2 regions of the Janthinobacterium sp. 67 genome follow, and region 2 is predicted to be linked to the other one. Evidence: riboswitches for the same ligand, from Rfam matches in the RefSeq annotation. Region 2 holds a riboswitch; the other holds the start of a gene.
What was found. A riboswitch is a leader RNA that binds a small molecule or an ion and turns the genes downstream of it on or off. The one in region 2 is predicted to bind thiamine pyrophosphate.
Positions count from the first base shown of each region.

Region 1: linked by a shared signal. The riboswitch ahead of CLU90_RS09405 (TonB-dependent siderophore receptor) and the one ahead of thiC (phosphomethylpyrimidine synthase ThiC) in region 2 are both predicted to bind thiamine pyrophosphate.

Region 1 covers NZ_PGES01000001.1:2,083,690-2,090,927, reverse strand. Annotated here, with positions in the region: gene pnuC (nicotinamide riboside transporter PnuC) at 23-634, shown strand; gene CLU90_RS09410 (AAA family ATPase) at 631-1,182, shown strand; gene CLU90_RS09405 (TonB-dependent siderophore receptor) at 1,179-3,326, opposite strand; TPP riboswitch at 3,412-3,509, opposite strand; gene CLU90_RS09400 (iron-containing alcohol dehydrogenase) at 3,577-4,734, opposite strand; gene CLU90_RS09395 (ferritin family protein) at 4,877-5,182, shown strand; gene CLU90_RS09390 (Imm26 family immunity protein) at 5,275-5,754, shown strand; gene CLU90_RS09385 (sensor histidine kinase) at 5,868-7,226, opposite strand.
Region 2 covers NZ_PGES01000001.1:4,968,918-4,976,155, reverse strand. Annotated here, with positions in the region: gene CLU90_RS22340 (thiazole synthase) at 1-185, opposite strand, end outside; gene thiS (sulfur carrier protein ThiS) at 201-404, opposite strand; gene thiC (phosphomethylpyrimidine synthase ThiC) at 425-2,338, opposite strand; TPP riboswitch at 2,418-2,533, opposite strand; gene CLU90_RS22325 (hypothetical protein) at 2,617-2,874, opposite strand; gene CLU90_RS22320 (response regulator) at 2,914-3,720, opposite strand; gene CLU90_RS22315 (hybrid sensor histidine kinase/response regulator) at 3,749-5,653, opposite strand; gene CLU90_RS22310 (Crp/Fnr family transcriptional regulator) at 5,700-6,440, opposite strand; gene CLU90_RS22305 (putative bifunctional diguanylate cyclase/phosphodiesterase) at 6,676-7,238, shown strand, end outside.

The sequences.
Region 1 (7,238 bases), 2.9 Mb from region 2:
CACCAGCCTCATCACGATTCCCATGAACGATACGCTTCTCCTGCTGGGTTTTGCCACCACGCCGCTTGAACTGATTTCCTTTGTCCTGGCACTGACAACCGTTGCGCTGAACATCCGCCAGAATCACTGGGCGTGGCTGTTCGCCATCATCTCCTCGGCCGCCTACGGTTTCGTGTTTTTCGAGTCGCGCCTGTATGGCGACATGGCCTTGCAACTGCTGTTCATCAGCGTCTCGTTCTGGGGCTGGTACCAGTGGCTGCATCCGGCCAGCGGCGGCAAGACCTTGCCCGTCACGCGACTGAACGGACGCGGCTGGCTGGCCTGCGGCGCAGGCTGGCTGATCGGCTTCCTGCTGATCGCCTGGCTGCTGACGACGACGGACACGGACGTGCCCCATGCGGACGGCTTCCTCACGGCAGGCAGCCTCGTAGGGCAATTCCTGTTGTCGCGCAAGAAGCTGGAAAACTGGATCGCCTGGATCGTCGTCGATGTGCTGTACGTGTGGCTGTATGTGCACAAGGGCCTGACCCTGACGGCCGTGCTGTATGCCTTCTTCGTCGTGATGGCCATCATCGGCTTGCTGGCGTGGAAAAAGTCGGCGCCGGCCGCACCCGATGCGATGGTCCTCAAGTGACGGCGCCTTGCGTGCGCGTGGCCATCCTGGGCGCGGAATCGTCGGGCAAGTCGACCCTGGCGGCCGCCCTGGCCGAGCGCTACGGCACCGTCTGGGTGCCCGAGTATTTACGTGAATTCGTCGAGAAGCAGGGCAGGGTGCCCGTGGCGGCAGACCAGTTTGGCATTGCGCGCACACAAGTCGAACGCGAGGCGGCAGCCGCCGCGCAAGCGCGCAACTTCCTGTTTTGCGACACGACACCGTTGATGACGCTGGTCTACAGCCGTCATTATTTCGACGGCGCCGATGCGCCGCTGGCGGCGCTGGCCGATGCCACGCAGTACGATCTGACCCTGGTGACGGCGCCCGACAGCCCGTGGGTGGCCGACGGCTTGCAGCGCGAGTCGGAAGCCGTGCGCCAGCTGATCTACCGCTACCTGCTCGACGAGCTGGACGCGCGCGGCATCGCCTACCACGTGCTGCACGACAGCCTGGAGGCGCGCCTGGAACAGGCGGCGCCCTTGCTGCAGCAGGCGCTGGCTGCGGCGCCTGCCATTTCCCTCAATTAAAAGTCGAATTGCGCCGACACCTTGAAGGTGCGGCTGGCGCCTGGATACAGATAGCCGTCCGATTCCGGCGTCACGTCGCGCCAGTAGAACTTGTCGGCCACGTTGTTGACGGCGGCGCGCAGCACGGCGCGCGTGCCGGCGATGCGCGTGGCCCAGGCGGCGCCCAGGTTGAACACGTGGTAGGACGGCACGAAGGTCGTGTTGTTGTACTCAAACGCTTTCTTGCCCGCAAATTCCCAGCTGCCATTGACGCTCAAGCCCGCCACTTGCTGTACGGCGTAGTCCGCATGCACGGCTGCCTTGAAGGCCGGCACGTTGGGTACGCGCTTGCCATCGAGGTCGGCATTGCCCGTGCCTGACTGCTGGCTGTTCAGTGCCGTCACGGACGCGCCCAGGCTCAGGCTGGACGATGCCTTGCCTTGGGCCGACAATTCCAGGCCGCGGTGCTGGGCCTGGCCTTCGCGCACGAAGTAGCCAGCGGCATTCTGGAATTCCAGGCCCTTGCGGATCTGGAATAGGCTGGCCGCCACCATGAAGTCCGGCGTCACGTCCATCTTCGCGCCAAGCTCGATCTGCTTGGAGCGGCTGGGCGTGAGTTCCTCGTTGGCATTCATCGCCTTGCGGTCGGCCGTGCCGCCATGTTCCATGCCTTGCGAATAGGCCGCATACACGGAGACATTGTCGAGCGGGGTGTAGACGAGCGACACGTTGGGCAGCAGGAAGTCGTGCTTGGCGCGGATTTCCTTGTCGGCCTTCAATACGTACTGGTAGCCGTCGACGTCGATATGGCGCAAGCCGCCATGCAGCTTCCAGTTTTGGGCCAGGCTGACGATGTCCTGCACGAAGACGGAGTTTTCCGTATCCTTGCGCACCAGGCGCACGGGACCCGTGACGCCGGGCGAGGTGCCGACGATTTGCGGCTGGTAGATGTTGCTCACGCCCACCCAGTCGTACACGTACAGGCCGGCACGGTCCTTGCGACGGAAGGTCGAGACGCCGGCCGTGAATTCATGGCGCAGGGATCCGGTGGCGAATTTGCCCTGGATCATGGCTTGCGCGCTCAGCGGCTTTTTCGTCTCGCCCAGGCTGCGGTAGTCATACACGTCGTAGTCGCCATTGCCGCAGAAGCCAGGATACAAGTCTTGCGCGCCGCAGCCGTACGGGAAGGCCGTGTAGTCGTCGCGCTTGAATGAGTGCTGGTTGGCCGACAGGGTCGCGTGCCAGTCGTCATTGAACGCGTACTGGAAGCGCAGGCCGATGTTGCTGGTGACGGTTTCCACGGGGCGCGTCCACGGCTGCAGGTTGAGCATGGCGTCGGCGCTGATGCCGGTCGGCAAAGTTTTATTGTTCAACAGCTGGAAGCCGGGCGCCGTCGCCTGTGCCTTGTCCTGGTAGTCGGCATCGAGTTGCAGCAGGGCTTGCGGCGAAATCTGCCAGTCGAAGGCGCCGGAAATGAACTTGCGGTTGCCGTCCGCGCCCTTGATGTAGGAGCGCAGGCGCTCGGCCGCCACGTTCACGCGGTAGCCGAAGCGCGTGTCTTCCAGGCGTCCGCCCAGGTCGACGGCGCCGTACAGGGTGCCCCGCTCGCGCGTTTCCACGGTGACGGTGCGCAGCGGCGCGGCGGTCGGACGCTTGACGATGAAGTCGATCACGCCGCCCGGCGCGGCCACGCCCGCCTGCAAGCCGGCCAGGCCTTTCAGCACTTCGATGCGTTCCTTGTTTTCCAGCGGAATCTGCGTATCGCCAGGAATGGCCACGCCATCCTTGCGGTAGCTGGAATTATTGTCGAGCTTGAAGCCGCGAATGGAAAACTGTTCCGCATAGCCGACGGCGTTGTAGGCGTCGTTGATGCTGGTGTCGAGCTTGGCTGCATCGCTCAGATTGCGGATCTGCAAGTCCTGCATGTCTTTCTGCGAAATGACGGTGACGGATACCGGCGTCTGCAGCAGCGGCGCGTCGGAAAAGCCGCCCACGGAGGCGCGCTTGGCAGCCGGCGCCTTGCTGGCCGTGACGACGACTTCGGCCATGCTTTGGGCCTGCGGGTCGGCGGCTTCGGTGGCGTCATTCGCGGCAAAGGCCGGTGCGGCAAACGCGTGCAGGATCGCCAGGGTCAGTACAGAAACGGATAAATTCGGTGTGGACATAGATTGCTCGTGGTTCAAGCCGTCTCTGTACAGAGCACGGCAGGCTGCTTGTTCGGCTGGCGCCAACGCAGGAGCTATCAAAGGAGGGAGGTACTTTGCGCTTTCCTTCGCTGGCATTATCCAGATCAGGTACGAAGGGTATCTCTCACCCGGATGACTGCTCCAGGACCCCTAGCGAAACGACAGCTTAGCATGAAGCACGGCCAGCTGTCCCACCCGGCTGACCGTTTTACAACAGTGTGGTGTGAATCTACAAACTGAGCTCGAGCACCTTGCGGCTGATGGCGGGCGTGATTTCACGCTGCTCGCCCAGCGCCGTCATGCCGTGCGCTTCCAGGGCGGACACGACGGCATCCACGCTCGCATGGTTCAGGCCGTAGTCGGCCAGGCGCGTCTTGACGCCCATGTGGCGGAAGAAGAATTCCGTGCGCGCGATGGCCGCCTCGATGCGGCCATCCTCGTCGCCGCCGTCCAGGCCCCAGACGCGGGCCGCGTACTGCAGCAGCTTGGCGCGCTTGGCCTGCTTGCGCACGCGCAGCATGCTGGGCAGGATGATGGCCAAGGTTTGCGCATGGTCGAGCTCGTACAAGGCCGTCAATTCGTGGCCGATGGCGTGCGTGGACCAGTCCTGTGGCACGCCCACGCCGATCAGGCCGTTCAAGGCCAGGGTGGCGCTCCACATCACGTTGGCGCGCACGTCGTAGTCATCCGGATGCGACAGCGCCTTCGGGCCTTCCTCGATCAGGGTCAATAAAATGCCTTCGGCGAAGCGGTCCTGCACGGAGGCGTTCACCGGGTAGGTCAGGTATTGCTCCATCACATGCGCAAACGCGTCGACGACGCCATTGCCCACCTGGCGCAGCGGCAAGGTGAACGTTTTCGACGGGTCCAGCACGGAGAATTTCGGATACACCTTGCGGCTCATGAACGAGCGCTTTTCCTGCGTGGCCTTGCGCGTGATCACGGCCGAACCATTCATTTCGGAACCCGTGGCCGGCAAGGTCAATACGGTGCCGAAGGGCAGGGCCGCTTCGACGATCTTGCCGCCCTTGGCCAGGATGTCCCACGCCTCGCCCTCATGCAGGGCGGCGGCGGCGATGAACTTGGTGCCATCGACCACGGAGCCGCCGCCGACGGCCAGCAGGAAATCGATGCGCTCGCTTTTCACGAGGGCCACGGCCTGCATCAGCGTTTCATAGCTGGGATTGGGCTCGATGCCGGCAAATTCGAGCACCGTATGGCCGGCCAGCGCCGCCCTGACTTCATCGTAGACGCCGTTCTGCCGGATGCTGCCGCCGCCATACGTCATGAGCACTCTGGCCTGGGGCGGGATCAGCGCCGTGATGGCGGCGATCTGGCCCTGGCCGAAGAGGATTTGCGTCGGATTGTAAAAGTCGAAATTGAACATGGGGCTCCTGCCGCTGGGGTTTAGGCTGTTGCTGAGCCATGATTATGGCCGAACGGGTGGAAACGTGTCGTGGACGCTTGAGCTTTTCGCCCGCGCGGTGGAGAATGCAGCCGATGTCACCACCACGCGAAAAGGAATGCGCATGACCACCGTCCCACTGGAAGAATCCGGCCTGCCGGCCACCGCGCTCGACATGCACCGCGCCATCGGCGCCACCATCGCCGCACTGCAGGCGCTGGACTTGAACAGCCAGCGCTTCGAGGCGTGCACGGACCCGGAACTGCGCCGCGTGCTCGCGCATGCGGGCGACACGAGCCGCAAGGAAGTGGCGATGCTGCTCGAATGGATGCGCCGCCGCGACGCGCGCCTGGACACGGCCATGAAGGAAGCGCTGTTCAAGGCGGGGCCGATAGTTGCCCAGTATCACTATGACGAGAAAATATTGTAACTATTGGTTTGTTGTTGTGGTGTACCATGCGCCACTTTCGCATCGCTTCGCGTAGACTGTGCCCCGAACACGATTTTGGGGGAGTTTACAGAATGAAATCATTACCATACCGAGAAGGCAGCTGGTTTGCCGTGCCCCTGCCGGGCGGCGGTTATGCCGTCGGCGTGGTGGCGCGCAGGGCGCCTGCCGGGCGCATCATGCTGGCGTATATGTTCGGGCCCAAGCGCGACAGCTTGCCCACGCTGCAGGAGCTGGAAGGCTTGCGGCCGGAACAGGCCGTGCGCCGCCTGCGCACGGGAGACATGGCCCTGCTCAACGAGCGCTGGCCCCTGCTGGGCGACAGTCCCCACTGGAACCGTGATGACTGGCCCATGCCGGCCTTTATCCGTCGCAATGAATCCTTGCAGCGCGCCTGGCGCGCCAGCTATGCGGACGCCGATCCTGCCAAGCTGAATCGCGAGGAATCGATCCCCTTCGATACGCCGGGCATGGAAAGCGATTCCCTGTACGGCTATGGGGCGACGGAATTGTTGATGAGTAAATTGCTGGCGCAGGAGCAGGCGTCCGCTTGACCGCGGTCCGGCGGCGTAGGTCGGATTAGCGAGGCCTTGCCTCGCGTAATCCGACAACATTGTTGGCCAAGGCCGCTGGTGGTGTCGGCTTACGCGCCTTGCGCTAAGCCGACCTACGCCGCTGGCAAACTGATCTGAAACGCCAGGCCGCCGCCTTCGCGGTTGCGCACCTGTAATTCGGCGCCGTGGCGCAGCAGCACGCGGTCGACGATGGCCAGGCCCAGGCCGGCACCGTTGGCTTGGCCGCGCGCCGTGTCGAGACGGGTGAACGGTTTCATCAGCTGCTCGATCTTTTCCGCCGGCACGCCCGTGCCGTGGTCCTGCACCTCGATGATGACCTTTTTTGCGCCGTGGCTGGTGCGTACCTGGCAGGCGATGTCGATTTCCGTCATGTCGCTGCCCGGCGTCTTGCCATAGCGGCGCGCATTCTCGATCAGGTTGTTCAATACGCGGCGCAAGTCGGTGGGGTTGCCCATCGCATGCGCGCCATCGGCGATGGTGGCGTTGATCTTCACGTCCGGCAGGCGCATGGCTTCGCGCGTCATGTCGCTGAGTAAACCGCTCAGGTCGACGTCCGTAAAGCTCGACGCTTCCGTCGGCTTGGCATAGTCGAGGAACTGGCCGATGATGGCGTCCATCTGCCCGATATCGGACTGGATGCCTTCGCGCGCCTCGTCCGACAGGTTCGCCATTTCCACTTCCAGCTGCATGCGCGCCAGCGGCGTGCGCAAATCATGCGAAATGCCCGCCAGGATCACGGCGCGGTCCGATTCCACCTGTTGCAGATCGTCGACCATCTGGTTGAAGCTGCGGTTCGCCTCGATGATTTCGATCGGGCCCTTTTCCGGCAGCGGCGCCGGCTGCTTGCCCTTGGCGATGTCGCGCGCGGCCGCCGTCAGACGCGACAGCGGCAGGTTGATCAGGCTGGAAATGATGGCCGCGCCCAGCAGGGACAGCAGGGACACCAGGCTGGCCCAGCCCAGCCACTGGAAGCCCGTCAGGCCGCGCAGGCGCTCGCGGTCCAGCATCAGCCAGTACTCGTCGTCGTCGATCTTGAAGCTGACCCAGAAGCCGGCCACGCCGTTGACGCGCGCGGAAAAGCGCGTGTCCTTGCCCAGTTTGGCTTTCACCAGCGCCTCGATCTCGGGCATCAGGTAATTGTCGGGCGGCGGCTCGATGCGGTCGTCCTCTTCCAGCGAGAAGATGCGGATGCCTTCATTGCTGACGAGGTCGAACAGCAGCTCGCGCCGCAGTTCGGGAGCCGAGTGCGTCAATGCCGCATGCGTGATGGTGACGACGGAAATGATCTGGGCGGAAATCTGCTGCGCCTGCGGCTCGCGCTGGATGACGGAAATCATGCCGATCCAGGTGATCATGCTGACCGTGGTCAAAGTGCCCAGCAGCAAAAAGGTGCGCCAGAACAGGCCGCTTTTCAGCCGCGCCAGGCTGATATCGGGAACAAGCTTCATCATGCCTCGCCTGCG
Region 2 (7,238 bases):
CTGGGTGCGTTCGGATCCTGGCCGATATTCACGCGACGGATCGCCACCGTGATGATCTGCGCCTCGGCCGCATCCGTCGCTTCGCGCGTCTGCGGCAAATCCTTGTACTTGCCGCTGCCGACCAGCAAGCGCGATTGATACTGTTTGCCTGCGATGGTCAGCAGGTCATTGTTATTACTGTTCATTGCTTTTTCCTTAGTTCAGCCGCCGCCGATGGCGCGGACTATTTCCACTTGATCCTGGGTTTGCAAGACCTGTCCCGGCCACGCCTTGCGCGGCACGACATTGCGGTTGACGGCCAGCGCCAGCGCCTGGTTTTCCAGCGACAGGGCGGCGATCAGTTGGTCCAGGGTTTGCCCCGGCGGCACCTGGTGCGGCGCGCCGTTGAGCGTGATGGATATCAATGCGGTCATCACGCCCTCCCTCAGACCTTGCGGTACAGCTCGGCGCCATTCTTGATGAATTCGATGGCCTTGATTTCCATGCCCTGCTTGAGTGCCTTGTCTTCCGCGATGCCCATGCCGGCCGCGTATTCACGCACTTCCTGCGTGATCTTCATCGAGCAGAAATGGGGACCGCACATGGAGCAGAAATGCGCCACCTTGGCCGAATCCTTGGGCAGGGTTTCATCGTGGAATTCGCGTGCCTTGTCCGGGTCCAGGCCGATGTTGAACTGATCATCCCAGCGGAATTCGAAGCGGGCTTTCGACAGCGCGTTGTCGCGGATTTGCGCACCCGGATGGCCCTTGGCCAGGTCGGCGGCATGCGCCGCGATCTTGTAGGTGATGATGCCGTCCTTGACGTCGTTCTTGTTGGGCAGGCCCAGGTGCTCCTTCGGCGTCACGTAGCACAGCATGGCCGTGCCATACCAGCCGATCAGGGCCGCGCCGATGCCCGACGTGATGTGGTCGTAGCCGGGTGCGATGTCGGTCGTCAGCGGTCCCAGCGTATAGAACGGCGCCTCGCCGCACTGGTCCAGCTGCAAATCCATGTTCTCTTTAATGAGCTGCATCGGCACGTGGCCCGGCCCTTCGATCATCACCTGCACGTCGTGCTTCCAGGCGACTTGCGTCAGTTCGCCCAGGGTCTTCAGCTCGCCCAGCTGCGCTTCGTCGTTGGCGTCGTAGATCGAGCCGGGACGCAAGCCGTCGCCCAGCGAGAACGACACGTCGTACGCCTTCATGATTTCGCAAATCTCTTCGAAATGCGTGTACAGGAACGATTCCTGGTGATGCGCCAGACACCATTTCGCCATGATAGAGCCGCCGCGCGACACGATGCCCGTCAGGCGCTTGGCCGTCATCGGCACATAGCGCAACAGCACGCCCGCGTGGATGGTGAAGTAGTCGACGCCCTGCTCGGCCTGCTCGATCAGGGTGTCGCGGAAAATTTCCCAAGTTAAATCTTCGGCCTTGCCATTGACCTTTTCCAAGGCCTGGTAAATGGGTACGGTGCCGATCGGCACGGGGCTGTTGCGGATGATCCATTCGCGCGTCTCGTGGATGTGTTTACCTGTGGACAGATCCATCACATTGTCGCCGCCCCAACGGATGGCCCAGGTCATCTTTTCCACTTCCTCGCCGATCGACGAGGTGACGGCGGAATTGCCGATGTTCGCGTTGATCTTCACGAGGAAATTGCGGCCGATGATCATCGGCTCGACTTCCGGGTGGTTGATGTTGGCGGGGATGATGGCGCGGCCGCGGGCGATTTCCTCGCGCACGAATTCGGCCGTAATTTCCGCAGGGATGCTGGCGCCGTAGGCCTGGCCCGGATGCTGGCGGCCCATCAGCTCGGCCAGGCGCTCGCCCATGGGGCCGGAGGCTTTCAGTTCGCGCAGATATTCCTGGCGCCGCATGTTTTCGCGGATGGCGACGAATTCCATTTCCGGCGTGATGATGCCGCGCCTCGCGTAATGCATCTGCGTCACGTTCTTGCCGGCGATGGCGCGGCGCGGCTTGCGGTGCAGATTGAAACGCAGCTCGGCCAGTTTCGGATCCGCCAGGCGGGCGATGCCGTATTCGGAGGTCGGACCGGGCAATTCTTCCGTGTCGGCACGTTCCATAATCCACGGCAGGCGCGGCGTATCGAGGCCAGAGCGGATGTCGATCTGCACGTCCGGGTCCGTGTACGGGCCGGAGGTGTCGTAGACGTAGATCGGCGGATTCTTTTCGCCGCCGAACGACGCTTCCGTGTCGGACTGGCTGATCTCGCGCATGGGCACGCGGATGTCGGGGCGGCTGCCTTCGACATAGATCTTGCGCGAATTGGGCAGCGGCGCGATGGCGGCTTCGTCGACCGTGGCGGTGGCGGAGAGGAATTTCGGGTTGGCGTTCATTTTGGCTCCTTGGCTAGACTATTTTTAAGCCTGGAGCCAGCTAAGGAGGTTCGGAATTGCGCACGCGGAAAAGCGGGGTGCGTTCATCCTAAAGCTTCCCTTCGCTGGCATTATCCAGATCAGGTTCGGAGGGTATTTCTCACCCGCGCTTGCACCGTGTTTCCACAGCGAAAGGCAGGACCCCTAGCGTTTGCCGCCTTGCGGCAGCGAGCCAATTATACGCGGTTCACGCCGCGTGGCCAGATGATTTCTTGCAGGTGTCGTCTTTGTACATCGCTCTACTTCTTCTTGCCCCAGCGCCAGCTGGTCGGTTCGCCCTTCAGCTGGCAGATGAAAATAAGCACGGCAACGATGGCCACTTCATACACGATGTAGCCGACCAGCATGGTTTGCGGCGGGAACAGGAAGGCGCCGCAGGCGAACAGCGCCAGCGCGGCCAGGAACACGAGCCAGCCTTGCCACGTGATGGGCAAGCCCCAGCCCCAGCCATAGGTCTTGGCGGGGAACCAGTATTGCGGCGTTGATTTGTCAGCCATGATGCTTTCCTTGTCGATGTGGATAGCAGCAAGTATAAATCAGGCAATGCGCAAGCGCTCCGTGACATCGAGGCCGATGCCGCGGTAGCCGATGAAGCGGCTGCCATTGTCGAACATCGGTTCGCCGCTCACCTGCAGGTACTGCGTGCTGCCGTCGCCATTGGCGCGGCTGTAGATGAAGTCGAGAAATGGTTCACGCGCAGCAATTTTTGCATCGAGCAGCGCTCGTTCGGCAGCGTTCCAGCGCTGCGGCTCTTCTTCGCTGCCGATGCCCAGCATTTCAGCCACGGGGCCGGAAAAGCGCGTCAGGTTTCCCTGCGCATCCTGTTCCCAGTACCAGTCAGACGACAATTCCGTGAAGCGCTGGAAGCGCGCTTCGCTTTCGCGCAGCTCCGCCGTGCGCTCTTCCACCATTTGCTCGAGCGACTTGTTGTATTCGGCCAGCTTCTGGTACAGCAGGCGCACTTCCAGCATGTTGTGGATGCGCGTCTTGACTTCCACCAGGTCGAACGGCTTACTGACGAAATCCTTGGCGCCCGCCTGCAGCGCGCGCAACTTGTGGCCGGGCTGGGCCGTGATCACCAGCACGGGCAGATAGCTGCCCGCCTCGATGTCGCGCAAGCCTTCCATGACCTCGAAGCCATCCATTTCCGGCATCTGCAAGTCGAGCAGGATCAGGTCGTAGCGGTGCTGCTGGTGCAGTGCGCGCACGGCTTGCGGGTCCATGGTGGAGGTAATGCGCGTATAGCCGGCATTGCGCAGCACCTGTTCCAGCAGCATGACGTTCGCCTCCTGGTCATCGACGATGAGGATGCTGGCGTTCAGGATCTCGGTGGCTTGAAGCATGGCGGTATTCCTAAAAATAAATGCTGAATTAGCGTACTGCGTGAATGTCGTCGGCCAGGCCGTGCGCGGCCGCATGGTGCAGGGCCACGTCGAGCGCATCCATGAATTCGACAACCTTGATGGGCTTGGTCAGGTAGCGGAAGAACCCCGCTTCCAGGCCCTTCTCGATGTCGCGCGGCACGGCGTTGGCGGACAGGGCCATCACGGGAATATGGCTCGTGAGCGGGTCGTCATGCAGGATATGCAGGGCGCCAAAGCCGCTGATGCCGGGCAGGTTGATATCCATCAAGATCACGTCCGGCTGATACGTGCGCGCCAGGTCGATGCCCAGGTGCGCATCGATGGCCGTCAGCAGCTTCAAATCGCTGCGGCGGGCGATCAATTGCTCCACCAGCGCCAGGTTGGCGGGATTGTCTTCCACGTACAGCAAGGTGCGCTGGCTTTCCTGCGGCTCCTGCACCTGCGGCAGCGCGTCGCCGTCGCCCAGCACCAATGCCGGCGCGCTGCTGGCGGCCAGCTCGAACCAGAACGTGGTGCCCACGCCGACCGTGCTGTCGACACCGATGGTGCCGCCCATCAATTCGACCAGTTGCTTGGTGACGACGAGGCCGATGCCCGTGCCCTCTTCCGTGCTGTTTTCCTGTCCCAGGCGATTGAATGGCTGGAACAGCTGGGCCACCTGGCCCGCGTCGAGACCGGCGCCACTGTCGCGCACGCTCACGCGCACCCGTTCGCCATGGCGGCTGCATTCGACGGTGACGGCGCCGCCGCCCTGGTTGTACTTGATGGCGTTCGACAGCAGGTTGACCATCACCTGTTTCACGCGCGTGCGGTCCGCATGCACGAAGTAGGCTTCGCCGCAGCGGGGGAAATACATGCGGATGCCGCGTTTTTCCGCCTGCGGCGCGATCATCGCCTGGCAATCCTGCAGCACGTCGAGCAGGGACATCGCCTCCTGCGACAAGGTGACCTTGCCCGATTCGATCATGGCCAGGTCGAGGATTTCATTGATCAGGCGCAGCAGATACCAGCCGCCCTTGAGGATTTGCTCGATCGAGCGCTGCTGCGGCGGGCTCGGCGGCGGCACGTCGGACGCCATCAGCTGCGCAAAGCCCAGCACGGCATTCAGCGGCGTGCGCAATTCATGGCTCATGCTCGACAAAAATTCCGACTTGGCGCGGTTGGCCTTTTCCGCCACCTGGCGCGCCTTCGTCAACTCCGCATTGTTGCTCTCGACCAGCGAACGCGTGTACGCCTGCTGTTCGCGCAAGCGCTGGTCCAGCAAGGCCTGTTCCGCCTCGACCTGCTTGCGCACCGTGTTATCCGTGCCGATCAGCAAGTAACCGATGACCTTGCTCTGCGCGTCGCGCAAGGCCGTCACGGAGACGATGGCGGGGAAGCGGCTGCCATCGTTGCGGATGTAGGTCAGTTCATAAATGTCTTCGATGCCACGCGTGGCCTTGAACACGAGCGCTTCCACGCCGGGCGTGATGACGGTGTCGAGTTCGGCACTGAGGGCGGCGGCGCGCGCAACGATTTCTTGCGCGTCAGAAATACCGGCCGGTGTCAGCCTGTCGACCACGTCGCTCGCCGCATAGCCCAGCATGCGTTCGGCGCCCACGTTGAAAATCTGGATCACGCCCTGGGCATCGGTGGCGATGCAAGAAAAATTGGCGCTGTTGAAAATCGCATCCTGCAAGGCGCCCGCCTTGAGCAGCTGGCGCGGCAGGCTGGCCGCCAGGGTGCGCCGGTACAGCGCCACGAGCAGCATCAGCAGCAAGAAGACCAGCGCATCGATGACGCAGGCCGTCTCGAACGGCGCGCGCCAGGCCAGCAGGCCGATGGCCAGCAGCACGATGGCGCTGAACGAAAACGCCAGCGCCATGGGCCAGCGCGACGGTGCGCGCGGGGGGGTGTTTTCAACAGATTGCATGAGCTAGCCTGGGCTTGTGACTACGATAAGAGGAAAGATGCGGTATTCAGTGCGCCTGGCGCTGGCGCACGTCCGACAACAGGCGCGTGAATTCTTTTTTCACCACGCCATAGCATTCGCACACATGGCCTTCGAGGCCGGCGCGGTCCAGCACGGAGATATGGCCACGCCGGTAGCTGATGAAGCCGCGCGTCTGCAAACGCCCGGCCGCTTCCGTCACGCCTTCGCGGCGCACGCCCAGCATGTTGGCAATCAATTCCTGCGTCATGGTCAGCTCGCGGTTCGGCAGGCGGTCCATGGTCAGCAGCAGCCAGCGGCACAGCTGCTGCTCCACCGTATGGTGGCGGTTGCACACGGCCGTCTGCGACATTTGCGTGATCAGCGCTTGCGTATAGCGCAGCAGCAAGCGCATGACGGGACCGGCGCGGTCGAATTCCTCCATCAGCAAATGCGCCTTCAGCCGGTAGCCGACGCCACCCGTCTGCACGACGGCGCGGCTCGGCGTCGAGTTGCCGCCCATGAACAGCGACACGCCCACGACGCCTTCATTGCCGACGCCGGCAATTTCCGACGAGCCGCCGTTTTCCAGCAGGTAATGAATGGAAACGATGGCCGTGGTGGGGAAATACACATGCTGCAGCTTGTCGCCCGAATCGTAGATCACGTCACCGAGCAGCATCGATACTTGCTCCAGGTGGGGGGCCAGGCGCGCGAAATCGGCGTCGAGCATGGCGGCGAGCAAATGGTTTTGATTCGGGTTGTGCAACTGGGCATGCGGACTCGACATGGGCAGGTTTCCTGTTTTCCAGTCGTCAGCTAGGGGATCGATGAAAGGCGTCCGAACGAGGGGCGCCATGTGGTGCAGCGTAACACAGCGCTGGCACAGTGACCCGACTATATTTCTTGTCAGCATTGCCGTCCGTTCGGTAGCGAACGGACGGCATTTCGCCGCGCACCCTACAGTCAGTCACTGCCCGGCCTGCCTGATCATGGATCGGCACCGGCGCTGCCACGGGACCACCATGCAATCATTCTTCAAACGCATCTCCATTTCCGTTTCCACCTCGGCCCTGCTCACCCTGGCGTTCGGGCTGTGCCTGACGGCCCTGTGCTACGCCTCGGCGCGCCAGATCGAGGCGGAAAGCGCACGGCTGCTGCTGCAGTACCACGCCAGCGGGCACACCTTGGGCGCCGCGCTGCTGCCGGCCAAAGGCATGGGCCTGGACGCCAACCATCGCGGTTCGCTGTATGTGCTGCTGGGTGGATTGCTGTCGAGCCTGCTGGCGGCCGCGTATGTGTATCAGCTGGTGTCGCGCAACTCCGTGATTGCCCGCATCACCGGCGAGCGCACGGCGGCGCTGCAGTTTGCCAATTTGCGCCTGTCCGAAGACATCGCCGCGCGCATGCACAATGAAAAGTCGCTGCGTTTGCGCGAACGCATCATCGAAGTATCGGCCAACGCCATCATCCTGTGCAGCGCCGACGCACCGGGCTATCTGATCGAATACGTCAACCCCGCCTTCGAGCGCATCACCGGCTATGCGGCCGGCGAAGTCATCGGCCAGCGCCTGGAAGACTTGCAGGG